DNA from 3 places in the Enterococcus sp. AMC1157 genome. Region 1 is predicted to be linked to each of the others. Evidence: predicted binding sites of a transcription regulator. Region 1 holds the regulator's gene; each other region holds the start of a gene.
What was found. Region 1 encodes LexA, which represses DNA repair genes until DNA is damaged. Its sites were predicted from a motif close to CNAACANNTGTTNG; they were not measured.
Positions count from the first base shown of each region.

Region 2: AC4BBX_RS12745 (Y-family DNA polymerase) is a predicted target of LexA. The motif match lies at 2,518-2,531, and genes of this name have one in related genera.
Region 3: AC4BBX_RS06725 (replication-associated recombination protein A) is a predicted target of LexA. The motif match lies at 1,606-1,619, and genes of this name have one in related genera.

Region 1 is NZ_CM177099.1:302,594-307,166, reverse strand. Features, by position in the region: gene tkt (transketolase) at 1-1,400, opposite strand, end outside; gene AC4BBX_RS01510 (DUF896 family protein) at 1,496-1,738, opposite strand; gene lexA (transcriptional repressor LexA) at 1,912-2,529, shown strand; rRNA gene rrf (5S ribosomal RNA) at 2,643-2,758, opposite strand; rRNA gene AC4BBX_RS01495 (23S ribosomal RNA) at 2,849-4,573, opposite strand, start outside.
Region 2 is NZ_CM177099.1:2,609,776-2,614,348, reverse strand. Features, by position in the region: gene arsC (arsenate reductase (thioredoxin)) at 1-146, shown strand, start outside; gene AC4BBX_RS12755 (DUF5960 family protein) at 395-694, opposite strand; gene AC4BBX_RS12750 (hypothetical protein) at 684-1,052, opposite strand; gene AC4BBX_RS12745 (Y-family DNA polymerase) at 1,049-2,473, opposite strand; gene AC4BBX_RS12740 (hypothetical protein) at 2,739-2,948, opposite strand; gene AC4BBX_RS12735 (M56 family metallopeptidase) at 2,945-4,069, opposite strand; gene AC4BBX_RS12730 (IS256-like element IS256 family transposase) at 4,132-4,573, shown strand, end outside.
Region 3 is NZ_CM177099.1:1,384,545-1,389,117, reverse strand. Features, by position in the region: gene AC4BBX_RS06725 (replication-associated recombination protein A) at 281-1,558, opposite strand; gene AC4BBX_RS06720 (DNA-3-methyladenine glycosylase) at 1,746-2,366, shown strand; gene AC4BBX_RS06715 (DUF3013 family protein) at 2,479-2,955, shown strand; gene prmA (50S ribosomal protein L11 methyltransferase) at 2,979-3,926, shown strand; gene AC4BBX_RS06705 (16S rRNA (uracil(1498)-N(3))-methyltransferase) at 3,927-4,573, shown strand, end outside.

The DNA of each region.
Region 1 (4,573 bases):
CCTACAGCTACTGAATCATGGGTAAGCACATAAGTTACCGGTACGCCTTGAATAGCTGCCAAACGAACTGCAGGACGTAAATAGTCAACAAATACAAAGAATGTTCCTCCATATACGCGAGTTCCTCCATGTAATTGAATCCCATTCATAGCCGCTGCCATTGCAAATTCCCGAACACCAAACCAAATGTTACGACCTTGGTATTGGCCAGGTTGGAAATCTGTCTCATCTGCTACCATTGTATTATTTGATGCAGATAAATCAGCAGATCCTCCCCATAGACTTGGAACAGCTTTTGATAAAGCTTGAATCATATCTTTACTTGAAACACGACTCGCTTGACTTGACCCAACTTCATAAGTTGGTAATTCAGCATCCCAATTTTCTGGAAGTTCACCAGAAAAAGCTTGTTTAAACTGTGCAGCTAATTCAGGATGAGCTTTTTCATATTCAGCAAATAATTCATTCCAAGCTGCTTCATACTCAGCACCTTTGTCCACCATTGTCTCTTTAAAGCGAGTAGCAACTTCTTCTGGAACTTCAAATTCTGGTGTTTCCCAGGCATAAGCTTTTTTGGCAGCTTTAATTCCTTCAGCACCTAGAGGAGCACCATGTACGGCAGAAGTCCCTTGATTTGGAGCACCAAACCCGATGACTGTTTTTATCTCAATCAATGTTGGTTTTGTTGTTTCTGCTTTTGCTTCATCAATTGCTTTTGAAATTGCTGTTAAATCTGTACCTTTTTCTACTAAAATATGTTGCCAACCATAAGCTTCAAAACGTTTACCAACATTTTCAGTAAAGGCTTTTGAAGTTGGTCCGTCTAAAGAAATGTCATTTGAATCATATAAAACGATTAGTTTATCCAATTTCATATGTCCAGCCATAGAAGCAGCTTCTTGAGATACACCTTCCATTAAATCACCATCACCACATAATGAATAAGTGTAGTGATCTACAACATTAAAATTATCGCGGTTATAAGTTGCAGCTAAATGTGCTTCTGACATTGCCATACCAACAGCCATTGCAATTCCTTGTCCAAGTGGACCAGTAGTTGCCTCTACACCATCAGTATGTCCAACTTCTGGATGTCCAGGTGTGCGGCTATCCCATTGACGGAAATTTTTTAAATCGTCTGTCGTAACATCATAACCTGCACAATGCAACAAGCTATATAGTAACGCTGATCCGTGTCCTGCTGACAATACAAAGCGATCTCGATCCACCCAATTTCGAGAAGTTTTTGGGTTTACTTTCAAATGTTTTGTCCATAATGCATAAGCCATTGGAGCAGCTCCCATTGGCAATCCTGGATGTCCAGAATTTGCTTTTTGAACAGCATCAATACTCAAAGTACGTAGCGTATCAACACCTAGCTGGTCAATTTTATCAAACAATATTAACGCCTCCTATTTAGGTTTTTTTTACCTATATTACTGTTCTATTATAAAAGATACCCTACCATTTAGCAATAGTTTTCCAACAAGCAGATCTATTTTCTATTGTGTAGGCCTTTTTTCTTTTGAAGTTCCTTTAATTTTTCAGGTGTTACATCTTTACCTTCCAGATCAACGATTTTCATTCCCTCGATATGATGTTTCATTCCACCTCTGAAGGCTTGAAGATATTCTTGTCTTAACTCATGTTGCTCTTTTTGTTCGTGCTCCATTAAACCTTCTGCTTTTTTCTTTTTCGCTAATTCATTAATTCGTTCGATTTTTTCTTTTGATAACATGGCTCTACCCCTTTCTCTACTATATTATACAAAAGAGTAAGAAAATACAATCAAAACAAAAAAGCGAACATCTGTTTGAATTTTAATTATAGTTATGTTACACTAAATTTAGTCAAATAAAGAATTTTATTTCATTTAAAAATTTATTATAAATAAGAAAGCAGGTGCTTATTTTGGCAAAACGTACAGAAAATAGACAGCTGGAAGTACTTAAATTTATTCATGAGCGTGTCAATGCCAAAGGTTACCCACCCACTGTTAGAGAAATTGGAGAAGCTGTTCAACTTTCTTCAACGTCAACGGTTCATGGTCACTTATCCCGTTTAGAAAAAAAGGGACTTATCCAAAGAGACCCTACTAAACCACGAGCAATTGAATTAACTGCTAGCGGATTGGAAGCTATCGGTGCGCAACAACAAAATATTCCATTACTAGGAATCGTTACTGCCGGAGAGCCTATCTTAGCGATCGAAGAAGCTTCAGATTTCTTTCCGATCCCACCCAATTTAATGAATGATAGTGGACAATTATTTATGTTGACTATTCGAGGAGAGAGCATGATTAATGCTGGTATTTTAGATGGGGATCAAGTAATTATTCGTAAACAAGATATTGCACGTAATGGAGACATTGTTATTGCCATGACTGATGAAGATGAAGCCACTTGTAAAAGGTTTTATAAAGAAACAACTCATATACGCTTACAACCAGAAAATGATTATATGGAACCTATCATTTTACCCAACGTTAAAATATTAGGTCTGGTCGTAGGTTTATATCGACATTTTTAAAAAACATAAAGCACACGGAATCAATAATATCAGATTCCATGTGCTTTTTTGTTATTTTAAGGTTATTTAAAAACAAAAAAAGACTCAATCCTCAGATCAAGTCTTTTATATTTGCGTGGCGACGTCCTACTCTCACAGGGGGAAACCCCCAACTACAATCGGCGCTAAGAAGCTTAACTTCTGTGTTCGGCATGGGAACAGGTGTATCCTTCTCGCTATCGCCACCACACTATTTGATTTTTAAGTGATTGCTCACTCAAAACTGGATGATAAAACGATAATCAAAACGTTCTTCGAACGGCAATTTTACTTTTTTTCTTTGGTTAAGTCCTCGAACGATTAGTATCAGTCCGCTCCGTACATCACTGCACTTCCACTTCTGACCTATCTACCTGATCATCTTTCAGGGTTCTTACTTTCTTAAAGAAATGGGAAATCTCATCTTGAGGTGGGCTTCACACTTAGATGCTTTCAGCGTTTATCCCTTCCCTACATAGCTACCCAGCGATGCCTCTGGCGAGACAACTGGTACACCAGCGGTAAGTCCATCCCGGTCCTCTCGTACTAAGGACAGCTCCTCTCAAATTTCCAACGCCCGCGACGGATAGGGACCGAACTGTCTCACGACGTTCTGAACCCAGCTCGCGTGCCGCTTTAATGGGCGAACAGCCCAACCCTTGGGACCGACTACAGCCCCAGGATGCGACGAGCCGACATCGAGGTGCCAAACCTCCCCGTCGATGTGGACTCTTGGGGGAGATAAGCCTGTTATCCCCAGGGTAGCTTTTATCCGTTGAGCGATGGCCCTTCCATGCGGAACCACCGGATCACTAAGCCCGACTTTCGTCCCTGCTCGAGTTGTAGCTCTCGCAGTCAAGCTCCCTTCTGCCTTTACACTCTTCGAATGATTTCCAACCATTCTGAGGGAACCTTTGGGCGCCTCCGTTACCTTTTAGGAGGCGACCGCCCCAGTCAAACTGCCCATCTGACACTGTCTCCCACCACGATTAGTGGTGCGGGTTAGAGTGGCCATAACGCAAGGGTAGTATCCCACCATTGCCTCCTTCGAGACTTGCGTCCCGAATTCTTCGGCTCCTACCTATCCTGTACATGCGGTACAGACACTCAATATCAAACTACAGTAAAGCTCCATGGGGTCTTTCCGTCCTGTCGCGGGTAACCTGCATCTTCACAGGTACTAAAATTTCACCGAGTCTCTCGTTGAGACAGTGCCCAAATCGTTACGCCTTTCGTGCGGGTCGGAACTTACCCGACAAGGAATTTCGCTACCTTAGGACCGTTATAGTTACGGCCGCCGTTTACTGGGGCTTCAATTCGTACCTTCGCTTACGCTAAGCACTCCTCTTAACCTTCCAGCACCGGGCAGGCGTCAGCCCCTATACTTCATCTTTCGATTTTGCAGAGACCTGTGTTTTTGATAAACAGTCGCTTGGGCCTATTCACTGCGGCTGCTCTTAGAGCAGCACCCCTTCTCCCGAAGTTACGGGGTCATTTTGCCGAGTTCCTTAACGAGAGTTCTCTCGCTCACCTTAGGATACTCTCCTCGACTACCTGTGTCGGTTTGCGGTACGGGCCGTTTCTTTCTTGCTAGAAGCTTTTCTTGGCAGTGTGACATCAGGAACTTCGGTACTATTATTTCCCTCCCCATCACAACTCATCCTTCACAAATGAAAGCATTTGACTCTCACTTAGACTCGTTGCTTGGACAGACATTTCCAATCGTCTGCTTTCCTTAGCCTCCTGCGTCCCTCCATTGCTCAAACAAAAGAGACGGGTACAGGAATATCAACCTGTTGTCCATCGCCTACGCCTTTCGGCCTCGGCTTAGGTCCCGACTAACCCTGGGCGGACGAGCCTTCCCCAGGAAACCTTAGTCATACGGTGGACAGGATTCTCACCTGTCTTTCGCTACTCATACCGGCATTCTCACTTCTAAGCGCTCCAGTAGTCCTCACGATCTACCTTCAACGCCCTTAGAACGCTCTCCTACCAATGCACCTTAAGGTGCACTCCACAGCTTCGG
Region 2 (4,573 bases), 590 kb from region 1:
CTGTGATTCCAGAATCAGCGACTCATATCCATTGGGGTTTAGAGGACCCTGCAAAAGCAACTGGTAGTGAAGAAGAAATTATGAATAAATTCAGAGAAGTTAGAGATGTAATCAAGGAAAAAATACAGAATTTAGAAATAGAATAAGCCTATTAAAAGCAATCAAGAAAAATCTTGATTGCTTTTTTTGTGGAAAGGAATGAATGATATGAACAATATTCCACGTTCTCCCCCAGTTACTTAAGATACTTGGACAGTGAAACAAAAAGTGAAATTGTCTCTCAATATCAACTAGTGTTAAAGAAAGCAGATAATTGGAAGATTGTTGCACAATTACCTTAATCATTGAATAGACAAAAAGGAAGCATCAAACATATCTGATTGCTTCCTCTTTGTTATTTATCATCAATATACAGAGTGTGTCCTTGATATTCATAAACTCGAATCTGATTGGACTCATTCGGTGTCCTTACTTTAAAAATGAAAAAATGATCTTGTGCATCAATTGCATTTTGTCGATTCAGCTTAAAGTAATTTTTTTGTGCACTGGCCATTGATAATAAAATATCATCACTTAAAAACGTTAAAGGGGTGTTTAAAGCGGAAAATTCATAAAAATCTTCTTCAAATTGATGGTAATTGTCACTAAAATAATCGAATTGAATTTCGTTTTGTCTAAATTTTTTAGTTTTCACTATCAATCTCCTCCGCTAAACTAATGTTGATTAAATCATCCATTTTAACTAAATAATAGTTTTCTTTTGTTCTTATGTTGATTTCTTCCGTTGATACTTGATTTATTGAACCGGTTATAATTTTTATTTTTTCGTTTTCTACATAATTAAAGTTTACTGTCAATTTATTGGTGTAAGCTTGATTCAGTAACAACACTTTTTCGCCTAATGATAAAGCATTCTTAAAATCGATTAATTGACCAGTTTCATTTAGAGCTGCAGAATGTTCAGAAAGAAAAAATCCCATCCACTTAGCCATTTTTCTGTCTTGATATTCCCTAGCGGATTTAAACGGTAAGTAACTACGATCGACACTCATTTTAATCCATCCAATCCACCAGCTCCTCCTGCTGCATGACCACCCACGAGTTTACTTCTTGCAATACTCCTGGAGTTTTCGAATAAGACTGTAGCTTTTTGAATAGCCAGAAATCCATGTTTATCTCTGATTTGATCTATAGTCTTTTCTAATGCTTCCATTCGTTCAATTTCCTCCACATTGTCAAAAAGCGTATAGATAGTATAAGCTTCGTCTACAAGTCCATCATATCGAACAGCTATATTTCGGACAGCACCATATGTGTATTTTTTCCTAAATAAATCTAATACATGTCTGATAAGAATTTGAGTGTTTTGTGTCGGATTAACTTTTTTCTGTACACTAATGGATTTTTTTTCCATATCTCTAGAAAATCCTACATAGATAGAAACGACAGTGGCTTTTTTATGACTTCTCCGCAAACGAATCGCCACTTGTTCAGCCATTTCAGAAAGAACCAATTCAATATCTCTTTCATGAATATAGTCCTTATGAAGAACTTGTGAATTACCAATGCCTTTTGATTTAGGCTTATAAGGTTGTGTTACTTTACTTTCATCGACACCGTTAGTATGGAAAAATAATTGTACACCAATTACACCAAATTCTTTTTTGAGAATATCAGGATTAGTATTAGCTAATTCTTTGATAGAATAAATACCTAATTTATTTAAGCGAAGTTTAGTTCGTTGTCCGATTCCCCAAAAATCAGTCATTTCATTGATATTCCAAACTTTAGTTTCTACATCTTCATATGACCAATTAGCACGCATTGTTTTTGTATGTTTGGCCTCATTGTCTAATGCTAGTTTTGCTAAAAGAGGATTGGAGTTACTCATGCCAACTGTCGAATATACACCTGTTTTTTTCCATATGTCATGTTGGATTTTGCTTGATAATAAATCTAATTTTTCTCTTCTAGAAATGTTGGTATCTTTAACAAAATAATTTAAGGATTTGGTTAAATCGATAAATCCTTCGTCGATAGAGTAAGGTAAAATTTCTTCCGGTGGTGCATAGTTTTGTAAAATCTGCTGAATCTCAATATTTCGTTCGATATATAAGGTCATTCTCGGTGGCACAATTAGCGTTCGTTTCGCCCACCCTTCAATAAATTGAATGTATTCTTTTGTAATTGGAATATTATTTTTTTTTGCAATGAAACTGCGAAATTTTCTAGTTCTAATATCAAATGGTAAATCATAACTTCTACCAACATTATCGCGGCCAAATATTTTTTTGAAAGTAGGAGAACTCGCCAAAATTAGACCTTCACTATTGTCTGCCCTACTCATAACACACAGAGAAGTTGATAGAGGATTTAGACCACGTTCTACGCACTCAACACTGGCATAAAAGGATTTTATATCAAAAAACGCGATGTCAGACTTAGGTTCTTTGCTATAATCAATAATTCCCATAGACCCTACCTCCAACAAAATTTGGTTTTTATATCACCATTATACGAACTTACGTTCTCTTTTACAAGTATTAAACCAGAAAAAGAGTACCCCTATGAATTTTAGAGGTACTCTGAACTAAATTCACTTAACTATTAAGCGAGCATAAAAATGATAACAGTTGATTGATATCCGCCTCTGAATAATCCACCTCTCTATCTTTATTTCGAATACGTTGGTAGATTTTTAAACGTGATAATTCATACTTTTTTAGTACAGACAGTTTTTATGCGCGAACCCACTCGCCTATCCATTGTTGTGTAGAATAATTGTATTGTCTTTTATATACTATTCCATTCTCTACCTTTATACGCCAGCCTATAATTTGAGCTTGCGTTTCAATACGAATTTCCTCTACTAAAACAGGTTGTTTTTCTATAGGTGTTGTAGAAAACGACATAAGCAAACTAGATAAAATAAATGATTTTATTATCAAAAGTTCTCCTCCTTATAAATTTTTAATTCATCAAATGGTTCTACATATGGATTATTAATTAATCCCATTTCTTCATTATTTTCGTATAAAAAAAATTCGCCATTTTCATTTTCAATAATAAAATTTTGCTCGTCGGTTAACTCTATAGTCGTTTTTTGAGTTTCTGAATCTATTTGATATGGCTCAAATACAACAAATGGTAGCAATAGGAGCATGAAAATGACTGGAAGAAAGGATAAGCGATTAAGTTTATTATTGGAATCTCTATCAAAAAATAAGTTCATCCTCTTAGTAAGTAGTAATTTTTTATCTCCAATGAAAGAACTACTTAAACTATAATTAAAACGATCCCCTCTTCTTTTCCCTTTCTTTTTCACAGTTACTAAACTTTCAATATAATCCAACTTTTTACAATCAGGCAATTCACTTGTAACAAGGCTGTCAACTCTTAACTCTATTAGTAAATTCAATTGATTTTTCAATAAATAGATTGGAAGAAACCACCAATAAACACAAATAAATAATTCTATCAGTATTTTAATGAGCAGGTCTTTATTTTTTATATGTTGTACTTCATGTAAAAGAATAAATTCTAACTCCTCTTCTGAATAAGAGATATTTGGTATCAATATCGCCGGTTGAAAGGCATTAACTAACATTGGTGAATTAATATCAAAATTAATATAAATGACAGTGACTAATTTCTCATCAATCCAAGAAAATTTTGACTTAAAATCTTGCAATTTATTATTGGAATTTTTGCTATATCTACTTAAAACAATCATTTCCTTCAGCAAAAAGAATAATTTAATGACAAAACCAATAATCCAGATAAAAGCTAAGATGATACTTACATTTAAACCATTGAATAAGTTAATATTCGTTAATAAAAAGTTTTGAACAGCTGGCATAACTACTGATGAGGGAATTGTTTTAGTCCAATCCCATTCAAAAGGAAGCATCAATCTTAGAAAAATAAAAAGATAAATTAAAAGTACATGATTATATTTAATATATTTGCCAATTCTTTCAATTCTTAATTGAAAAGTTAAAAGAATAGTTAATAGCATAATGACAGCAAGGATAAAGTCCGTATAATTGTGTAAAAGTAAAAAGGCCATATAACAGTCCTTTTACGGTACAATGTTTTTAACGACAAAAACATACCCAGGAGGACTTTTACATGACCCAAGTACATTTTACACTGAAAAGCGAAGAGATTCAAAGCATTATTGAATATTCTGTAAAGGATGACGTTTCTAAAAATATTTTAACAACGGTATTTAATCAACTAATGGAAAATCAACGAACAGAATATATTCAAGCAAAAGAATATGAACGAACAGAAAACCGACAAAGTCAACGAAATGGCTATTATGAGCGCAGCTTTACGACACGTTTAGGCACGCTAGAATTAAAAGTACCCAGAACACGTGATGGCCATTTTTCACCCACAGTGTTTGAACGTTATCAACGAAACGAAAAAGCCCTCATGGCTTCAATGTTGGAAATGTATGTATCAGGCGTTTCAACTCGTAAAGTATCAAAAATTGTGGAAGAACTTTGTGGTAAATCCGTCTCTAAGTCCTTCGTTTCTAGCTTAACAGAACAGCTAGAACCTATGG
Region 3 (4,573 bases), 1.1 Mb from region 1:
AAAGAAAGCGTTTCCTGATGTATCATTACCATTCGCTACACTACACAACGAAGTCTGCTTTTGTCGACCTTGGAATCAACTGGAGCCAATAGTCTCCCGTTGGTTCCTTTTGGTGACAGCGCAGTTTTCGTTGTTCTAACGGCAAATTTTACGTTAACAAAATAGTCTCAAAAGTCGGCAAATCAATAGGTAGGAAAATTCCCATTGTTAACTTGAATAGTCTGTCATTTCTCACAATTAAATGTTCAGTTTTTATTAGTTATTTCTAATAAAAAGTCGATTACTTATTTTTTTTTCGACTTTGTAATTGTTGGTAACGCATGCCTAATGCTTGCTCATATTTTCCAGTTGTTTTTGGTTGATAGTAGGTTTTGCTTTTAAGTTTATCAGGTAGATATTGTTGATTGACCCAAGCATCTTCAAAATCATGCGGATACTGATAGCCAATCCCACGATTTAATTCTTTGGCTCCTTTATAATGGCTGTCTCGTAAGTGACTAGGCACATCACCAGCTTTACCTTGACGAATATCGGCAATCGCATCATCTAAAGCTGTGTGGGCACTATTTGATTTTGGTGAAAGGCATAAATCAACGACTACTTGTGACAAAGGTATCCGAGCTTCAGGTAGACCTAAACGTTCGGCTGCCAATACAGCACTAACGGTTCTTGAAGCGGCATTAGGATTAGCAAGACCGATATCTTCGTACCCGATGACCATTAAACGACGACAAATAATTGCCAAATCACCCGCTTCAATTAAACGACCGAGATAATGCAAAGCAGCGTCGACGTCACTTCCGCGAATTGATTTTTGTAAAGCTGAAATAACATCATAATGAGCATCGCCATCTTTATCATGAGTCAGAGCTTTTCTTTGAACACACTCTTCAATAACTCCTAAAGTCAAATGAATTTGTGCATCTTCTGATGGTGGAGTAGATCTCACAGCTAATTCAAGTCCGTTTAAAGCACTGCGTAAGTCGCCATTGGTTGAGCGAGAAAGATGTAAACGAGCATTTTCAGCTAAGTCAACTGGGTACTCCCCTAAACCACGTTCGTTATCAGCTAGAGCCTGATCTACAGCTTTTAAAATATCTGCTTCTTCTAACGGAAAAACTTCAAAAATTTGTGTTCGACTGCGAATCGCCGGATTGATTGTGATATATGGATTTTCAGTGGTGGCACCAATCATAATAATTTTGCCGCTCTCTAGATGAGGGAGTAAAAAATCTTGCTTCGTTTTGTCCAAACGATGCACTTCATCTAATAATAAAATGACGGTTCCACTCATCCGAGCTTCTTCGGCGACAATTTGTAAATCTTTTTTGGTATCAGTGGCGGCATTTAACATCCGAAAGGCATAGCGAGTGGAGCCAGCAATCGCACTGGCTATACTTGTCTTCCCAGTACCTGGAGGACCATATAAAATCATAGAAGAAAGCATTTTTGCTTCTACCATTCGACGGATGATTTTTCCTTCACCTACCAGATGTTGTTGTCCAACGACTTCGTCTAGATCACGAGGTCGCATACGATAAGCAAGAGGTTGTTGCATAATCAACATCCTTCCTTTTAAATTCTCTCTATAGTATAGCATAAAAGCAAACGTACATTCGTTTTTTGTGATTAAAAAAGTTTTTAGGATAGCAAGGAAGCGCAGAATTGTGTATGATAGATGAGAAGCAAAGTGCAATGATATTAAAACTTTGCACGTACATTTTTAATTGGAAAAAGAGGATTTGATGAAAGAAGTACAAGAGATTTTTAACACCCATTCGACAGTTGAAATTGCTCGTTATTTAGTGGGCATGTATTTGGAACATGAGACACCTCAAGGAAAACTAGGAGGTTATATCGTTGATTGTGAAGCTTACTTAGGACCAGAAGATCAAGCAGCCCATAGCTTTGGTATGCGAAAAACACCCAGAGTAAAAGCGATGTATCAAAAACCAGGGACAATCTATCTTTATTCGATGCATACACACTTAATTCTTAATATGGTCACTCAACCAGTGGGAATTCCTCAAGGTGTGATGATTCGTGGTTTTGAACCAGTAGAAGGTTTGGCTGTGATGGAAAAAAATCGTGGGAAAATTGGCAAAGATTTATCCAATGGTCCGGGAAAATTAGTGGCTGCTTTAGGAATTTCCCCAGAACTTTATGGAGAATCGATTTTTACTAGCTCTTTGCACCTCATACCTGAAAAAAGACGAGAACCCAAAGAAATTGAAGAATTACCTAGAATTGGAATCCCTAATAAAGGGGAATGGACGGAAATGCCTTTACGTTTTGTAGCAAAAGGGAATCCTTATGTCACTAAAATTCGCAAAAATGACATAGATGCCAACCATGGCTGGCTGTAAGAAAAGAGATCATTCCCATTTACTAGAAACTCCAAACTAGTAGAATGATAGTCATAAAAATGACTAATATTGAAACGAAATAACCTAATACTTTATTTAGAGGAGAAATCAAATGGCAAAAGAAACGATGTTAACTTATTTAGATAAACAATTAACGAAAAAAATTACTGAATATGATGTGGCGATTGATTGGGATGCTCGCAATCATACGGCCGAAATTATTTTTCGCTTATTTGCTGAAAATAATAATGGTGCAACTATAGATGACGTAGAGGGTATAGCTTCAGAAGAAGAAATTATTGAGTTTGAAGATGGAATTTTACTGTTTAATCCTCTAAAATCTTCTTTTGACGAAGAAGATTATTTAGTTAAAATCCCTTTTGAAGGAAAAAAAGGGATTCCTAAAAATGTGTTAGATGGACTTGTGGATTATTTACAAGAAATCTTGGATCAAGGACAAAGTGATTTGTTGGACTTTTTAGCAGATGAAGAAGCGGAAGTTTTTGAATTACATTTCTCAGAACAAAAATTCCAAGACTATGTTGATAAATATACAGATACAAGCTATTTACCTTATCCTAGCTATTAGGACGGACTAGAGGAGAATGACGAATGAAATGGAATGAAGTAAAGATAGAAACAGCTAGTGAAGCTGTCGAAGCGGTAGCCAATATTTTGATGGAAGCTGGGGCTAGTGGTGTAGCAATTGAAGATTCTTTAGATATCGAAAACTTTCAAGGTGATATTTATGGAGAAATCTTGGATCGTGAGACCTATACAACTTTGGATGAAGGAGCCTATGTAGCAGCTTATTTTCCAGAAACCATTTTTTTACCAGAAATTTTACCTTTTATCAAAGAACGGGTCGCTAAATTACCTGAGTTTGGTTTAGCTATTGGAAAAAATGAAGTCACAGTCAGTGAAGTTGCGGAAGAAAATTGGGCCACTGCTTGGAAAAAATACTACCATCCAGTGAGAATTTCAAGATATTTAACGATTGTTCCAAGTTGGGAAGAATATACGCCTCAACATGTCGATGAAAAAATTATTACTTTAGATCCAGGAATGGCTTTTGGTACGGGAACACATCCCACCACACGTTTAACCTTACAAGCTTTGGAGGTTGCCATTCGTGGGAATGAAACAATTTTAGATGTTGGAACAGGTTCAGGAGTATTAAGTATTGCCAGTAAATATTTTGGGGCAAATGATGTCTATGCTTTTGACTTAGATGATGTGGCAGTTCAAGCGGCCCAAGAAAACATGGATTTAAATGAGGTAGCAAAAGATGTTCACGTTAGCGCCAATGACCTACTAAAAGGAGTCGAAATTGAGGCGGACATTATTGTGGCCAATATTTTGGCAGATATCATTGTCTTGATGATTGAAGATGCTTGGCGTTTGCTGAAAACAACTGGGACTTTGATTGTTTCAGGGATCATTGAGGAAAAGAAACAGATGGTAATTGATGGAATGGAAGCCCAAGGATTTGTTGTGGATCAAATTTTCCAACAAAAAGATTGGTATGCGATTTTATTAAAGAAACCTGAGGAAGAATAAATGCAACGATATTTTTTAAAAGAACCTTACCAAAAACAAGAAAGCTATGATGTTCATGGAGAAGCTTATCATCATATGATTCGTGTAATGCGGATGTCTACAGGAGACCAAGTGTTTTTGGCATTTGACAATCAAGTATCAATTATTGCAGAAATCAGTGAAATAACGGAAGAAGCAGTCGTATTAATTGAAGTTGCCAAAGAGCAGCAGAAAAAAGAGTTGCCGATTCAAATAACAATTGCCAGTGGTTATCCAAAAGGAGACAAGCTAGAATTAGTCGTTCAAAAAGGAACAGAGCTAGGAGCAGCTAGTTTTATTGGTTTCCCAGCCAAAACTTCTGTGGTGAAATGGGATGGCAAAAAACTCAGTAAAAAACAGCAACGTTTAGAAAAAATCGCTCAAGAAGCAGCGGAACAATCCCATCGCCAAATTACACCAACAATTGAATTATTGATGAATGAGACAGAATTTTTTCAAAAACTAACGAATTATGATGTGATTATTGTGGCTTATGAAGAATCCGCAAAGCAGGGAGAGACTGCTCAGTTAGCGCAAATATTCCAAACTATTGATTCAGGGAGTCGGGTACTGGCTATTTTTGGTCCTGAAGGAGGCTTAACGCCAAACGAAGTCGAAACTCTCGTAAA